2 regions of the Oceanobacillus kimchii X50 genome follow, and region 2 is predicted to be linked to the other one. Evidence: riboswitches for the same ligand, from Rfam matches in the RefSeq annotation. Region 2 holds a riboswitch; the other holds the start of a gene.
What was found. Region 2 has a riboswitch for S-adenosylmethionine ahead of metK (methionine adenosyltransferase). Riboswitches for the same ligand answer to the same signal wherever they lie in the genome.
Positions count from the first base shown of each region.

Region 1: linked by a shared signal. The riboswitch ahead of C794_RS03810 (homocysteine S-methyltransferase family protein) and the one ahead of metK (methionine adenosyltransferase) in region 2 are both predicted to bind S-adenosylmethionine.

Region 1 is NZ_CM001792.1:684,448-687,665, forward strand. It holds gene C794_RS03800 (thiolase family protein) at 1-783, shown strand, start outside; gene C794_RS03805 (DUF1801 domain-containing protein) at 785-1,213, opposite strand; SAM riboswitch class I at 1,434-1,538, shown strand; gene C794_RS03810 (homocysteine S-methyltransferase family protein) at 1,618-2,667, shown strand; gene C794_RS03815 (aliphatic sulfonate ABC transporter substrate-binding protein) at 2,789-3,218, shown strand, end outside.
Region 2 is NZ_CM001792.1:2,352,917-2,356,134, reverse strand. It holds gene pckA (phosphoenolpyruvate carboxykinase (ATP)) at 1-1,171, opposite strand, end outside; SAM riboswitch class I at 1,385-1,494, shown strand; gene metK (methionine adenosyltransferase) at 1,669-2,865, shown strand.

The DNA of each region.
Region 1 (3,218 bases), 1.7 Mb from region 2:
CGAACAACCATTGTCGATTCTAATTTAGAAGCAGGACAACAACCTCAAGAAATCTATGGTAAGAATCTATCTATGGGTATTACAGCTGAGAATGTTGCTAGAAAATATAATATATCAAGAGAAGATCAAGATGCATTTGCGATAGAAAGTCAGCGCAGAGCAAAAAAAGCTATAGAAAGTGGACGGTTTAAAGATGAAATAGCTCCTATTGAGGTTGTGGAAAAGAAACAGATATCTATATTTGAAGTAGATGAATATCCTCGATTTGATACATCTCTAGAGAAACTAGCAAATCTTAATCCAGTATTTGAAGCAGGTGGGACGGTGACTGCTGGTAATGCTTGCGGCAGAAATGATGGTGCCTCAGCTTTGGTTATTATGAAAGAATCACATGCCAAACATCTTGGCTTGCAACCACTCGCAAGAATCGTAGATTGGAGTACAGCGGGTGTTTCCCCTGAAATAATGGGAATTGGCCCAGTACCGGCAGTCAAACAACTACTTAAACGAAATCAAAAAACAATCCAAGACATAGATTTACTAGAATTGAATGAAGCTTTCGCTTCTCAATCCGTTGCTGTTATTCGTGAACTAGGTTTGGATCATGAAAAAGTAAATGTTAATGGAGGGGCGATTGCGTTAGGTCATCCGGTCGGTGCTACGGGCACCCGGATAATTACGACATTAATCTATGAACTAATAAAAAGAAAACAGCAATATGGTATAGCAACTTTATGCGCTGGTGGCGGCCAAGGAATGGCAATATTGATCGAACAGTGCTAAGTTATTTTGCAGTATCAGGATAAGTTGATTTGATATGGAAAAGTGATTGTTTAATTAAACGACGTAAGATATCAAGATTAATATCACTGAGTTTGTTAATATAAACACACGATTTTCCGGTAGTGTATTTACCTAAAGCTGTCATTAATTCACTATCTTGAACAATATCTGTTGCGAGATAGAGACTAATTTTTGATTTTCTGGGAGAGTATCCTACTATTAAAAATTCTCCGGAGTGGCCAGAAGCGTATTTATAATTGTATTTTCCAAAGCCAATAATACTTGTTCCCCACATTTTTGCTGGATACTCAGTAGATTCGGTAAATATATCTAATAGTTTATAAGCATCTTCTTTCTTTTGAAGATGATCAACACTTTCGATGAATTGAATAACACTGTTTTCTGTTTCTTTTGTTTTTAGTTCATACATTTTCATCACTCCTAATCCTATGATTGATAATAGTATAACAAATATTTACAATATATTTTTGATTTAGATTGCAACTGGCAGTTTTTTATCAGGCACGGCATCACTCACTAGGAAATCATTTAAAAAATAATAAATGAATAATTTAAATTTCCTATTGATTATTTTATGGTTATCATATAAGATATTAAAAAGTTAATTTTTAAAAAATTAAATATAGTTAGACTTATCAAGAGAGACGGAGGGATTGGCCCGATGAAGTCTCAGCAACCAGCCTTATAAGGTATGGTGCTAATTCCAATAGGCTTATATGCCTTAAAGATAAGAAGAACAATGTAGGTTAACCCTTCTTCTTACTTTTAGAAGAAGGGTTTTTGTTTGTAAAAATAATGAAGGAGGAGATTATGATGAAGCGTAGTTTAAAAAGACGTTTGCAAGAAGGTACGGTAATAGTAGGAGAAGGATATTTATTTGAATTAGAGAGGAGAGGGTATTTACAGGCAGGTTCGTTTGTACCAGAAGTAGCACTTGCGAACCCGGATGCTTTAAAACAAACGTATCGTGATTTTATGAATGCTGGTTCGGATGTTGTATTAGCATTTACATACAATGCACATCGAGAAAAAATGCGCATTATTGGCAAGGAAAAATTATTAGAACCATTGAATAGAAGTGCTATTCGTTTAGCAAAGGAAGTAGCGAAAGAGCATCCATTGGAAGAAGCATTAGTTGCAGGAAATATATCTAATACAAATATCTTTGACCCTTATGATGAATCAAGCAAATCTAAAGTTAGAGAGATGTTCGCTGAAATGGCTCAGTGGAGTAAAGAAGAAGATGTTGATTTTATTAATGGTGAAACATTTTATTATCATGAAGAAGCAGAAATTGCTTTGGAAGAAATATTGAAAAAAGACTTGCCAGCTGTCATTACACTAGGGTTAATGGGAGAAAACATTTTAAGGGATGGCTATACGGTAGAGGAATCTTGTAAAATATTATCGGAAAAGGGAGCACTTGTAGTTGGAATGAATTGTTTCCGAGGTCCAGATACGATGCAACCTTATATTGCAAAAATTAGAAAGCATGTAGACGGTTATGTAGGAGCATTACCCATTCCATATCGTACATCAGATGAGCATCCGACATTTTTTAATTTACCTGATGGTGGTTGTAGTTGCCATTTGCCTACTGAAACAACTTTTCCAACTGCTTTAGATCCACTGTACCATAACCGTTATGAATTAGCAGAGTGGGCAAAAGAAGCAAAGGGGATTGGTGTTAATTATATTGGGTTATGTTGTGGAGCATCTCCAGCAATGCTTAGAGCTGTTGCAGAGGCAGTCGGTAAGGAGACCATTAATTCTCCCTATTCTCCTAATATGGAGAAGCATTTCTTGTTTGGGAAAGATAAAACATTAAAAGAACATAATGTAGGCTATCGATTTAAGGCATAACAAATCTTATATTGATGTTAAATCTCCTATACTATTCATTTAGATACAGTTGGAGAAGTACGAACCTCATTGTTATAAAACCAAGTAATCTTATTTGAATAATTATAAGGAGGAGAATTTAATGAGAAGTAAGTTAATGAGTATAGCTTTAGTGATAATAATAAGTAGTTTAATAGCAGCATGTGGATCTGATTCAAGTGCAGCAGATGGAAAGCCTGATAAGATTCGGTTAGATTATGCGTATTATTCACCAACAAGCCTTGTATTAAAAGAACAAGGATGGTTAGAAGAAGCCTTAGAAGATGAAGGAATAGGTGTGGAGTGGGTACTAAGTCAAGGTAGTAATAAGGCTTTAGAATTTTTAACAAGTGATAGTATTGATTTTGGTTCTTCTGCAGGATCTGCAGCGCTTGTTTCTAAAGCCAAGGGTTCTCCAATTCAAAATGTATATATTTATTCTCAACCAGAGTGGACAGCTTTAGTTGCTGATTCTGAGTCAGGAATCCAATCGGTAGAAGAATTAAAAGGAAAAAAAGTGGCTGCCACGTTAG
Region 2 (3,218 bases):
AAGCAGAGAAAGTTGCTGTTGGTTCTGTGACCCCGCGTTCTGTTCCTGCTAACTTGCTTGTATATCCGCTTAGAAAATGGTACATCGCTTGTTCTTTCGTTAGCTTACTAATTGGAGGTAACGTGCCAGATGCATCGGCAGTTAAGAAAATAATTGTATTTGGATGTCCTGCAACACTAGGGTTAATAATGTTATCAATATTCTCTAACGGATAAGCAGCACGTGTGTTTTCCGTTAATGATGTATCATCGTAATCAGGTTCTCTACTATTATCATCTAAAATTACGTTCTCTAAGACCGAACCGTATCGGATCGCATTATAAATTTGTGGCTCCTTTTCTTGCGAGAGATTGATACATTTTGCATAACATCCGCCCTCAATATTGAATACGCCATTAGGACTCCAACCATGTTCGTCATCACCAATTAGTTTACGGTAAGGGTCTGCAGACAATGTTGTTTTACCAGTACCGGACAAACCAAAAAATAATGCAACGTCTCCTTCTTGACCAACATTAGCAGAACAATGCATAGAAAGCACATCTTGCTGTGGTAATAAATAATTCATCACAGAAAAGATTGACTTTTTAATCTCTCCAGCATATTCGGTGCCCCCAATAAGTACAATTCGTTTTTTAAAAGAAATTAATATAAATGTTTCTGAATTTGTTCCATCAATAGCTGGGTCGGCCTTAAATCCGGGAGCTGAAATAACTGTAAATTCTGCTTGGTGTTTGGATAATTCCTCTTCTGTTGGAGTAATGAATAACTGTCTAGAAAATAAATTGTGCCAGGCATATTCATTGATAACCTGAATAGGAAGCCGATAAGTGTGATCAGATCCAGCAAACCCTTGAAATTTAAATATTTCTTGTTTTTCATTTAAATAATTGATTACTTTTGATAATAATTGATTAAACACTTCTTCTTGAATTGGTTTATTTACTTTACCCCAATTGACATGTAGATCAGAAACCTTATCTTTCACTATAAACTTATCTTCCGGAGATCGACCAGTGTATGTTCCTGTAGTGGCACGAATTGCTCCTGTAGATGTAAGTACTCCTTCTTGTCTATAAAGAATTTTTTCAACAAGTTGTGCTACCGATAAATTATGGTGGATATGGTTTGTTTGAAGTTCTTTCATATAAGACTTATCAACGGTTTTCATGGTATAATCTCCTTATTGTTAGTGATAGTAGTTTTAATTTGTAACTCATAACGGTCTTTATATACCTAAATCTGATTATTAGTATAACACATTAAAATTAATAGTCCATACTATTATTGAGATTTATTTTATGCATTATTTTTTTCGATGTGACAGGGTCTATATTAGTTGACAGATAACTCACCTTTCGTTAATCTTAACCTTGAACGGATACTCTTATTCAGAGTTGGTGGAGGGACAGCCCCGATGAAGCCCAGCAACCATCACTACGGTGAAAAGGTGCTAACCTGATGCAAGGATAATAATTCCTTGAACAATAAGAGCGAAAGGCCATAATTCTTCCTTTCCTCATGTTTTGAAGGGAAGTTTTTTTTGTTTTCAATATATATTTTTTGGTACCACGTTTTTGAAAGGACGAGGTGCTTTTATTGGCACTTTGAATAGGATAGAAGTTATAAAGAGATCCGTAACAACATATTAAAGGAGAGTTTAGCCTTATGGCTGCAAATCGACGTTTATTTACTTCAGAGTCAGTAACTGAGGGACATCCAGATAAAATGTCTGACCAAATATCAGATGCTATCTTAGATGAAATTTTAAAAAAAGATCCGAATGCAAGGGTTGCATGTGAAACAACAGTAACTACAGGACTTGTTCTTGTATCAGGAGAAATTTCCACTTCTACTTATGTAGATATACCTGCACTTGTTCGTGAAACAGTAAAAAATATTGGGTATACACGTGCTAAATATGGCTTTGATTTTGAAACTTGTGCGGTATTAACTGCTATTGATGAACAGTCTGCAGATATTGCAGGGGGAGTAAATCAGGCACTTGAAGCTCGACAAGGTAAAATGAGTGAAGAAGAAATTGATGCTATTGGTGCTGGTGACCAAGGACTTATGTTTGGATATGCTTGTGATGAAACTGAAGAATTAATGCCATTACCAATCTCATTAGCACATCAATTATCTAAAAGATTAGCGGATGTAAGAAAAGAAGGGATTGTGGATTACCTTCGTCCAGATGGTAAGACACAAGTAACCGTTGAATATGATGAGAATGACAAACCTGTACGTATTGATACTATCGTTATATCTACACAACATCATTCAGAGATTCAAAATGAACAAATTGAAAGAGATATGATTGAAAAAGTAATTCAAGCAGTTGTTCCTAATGAATTGTTAGATGATAAAACAAAATACTTTATTAATCCAACTGGTCGATTTGTAATTGGAGGTCCACAAGGTGATGTAGGGCTAACCGGAAGAAAAATTATTGTAGACACATACGGTGGTTACGCTAGACATGGTGGGGGTGCTTTTAGTGGTAAAGATGCTACAAAAGTAGACCGCTCGGCAGCATATGCTGCGCGCTATGTTGCTAAGAATATTGTTGCCGCAGGACTTGCTAAATCTTGTGAAGTTCAGTTAGCTTATGCTATAGGTGTGGCACAACCAGTATCCATTGCAGTTAATACATTTGGAACTGGGAAAGTTAGTGAAGATCGTTTAGTAGAAGCTGTTCGAGAATTGTTTGATCTCCGTCCAGCGGGAATTATCCGAATGCTCGATTTAAGAAAACCTATCTTTAAAAATACTGCAGCATATGGTCACTTTGGTCGAAAAGATATTTTATTCCCATGGGAAAAAACAGATAAAACGGAAGAGCTTATTGCATTAACTAAATAAATAATTAATTGATTTATTGATTTAAAAAACTATCATCTCTTTGTAGGATGGTAGTTTTTTTATTAGCAATCAAACCGAGTAACATTGTGACGTTCATTTGTCATAAATAATTAATTTTCAACTAAACGTCAATTTTTAATAGAATTTTATAATATTGTCTTAATATAGAGGAAAATTTTCATATGTTTATCTGAAAAATATGAAATTATGTTAAATTCTTCTGGTAAGTTTACTGATTTATGAAAATTCATAACTGCTTAATATGATATTATGACAAATATTATATTATATATTGCAAAGCAGGTGGTAGTATCATTGAACTTGTAGAAGAAGCACAGAAAGGTAACCAAGAA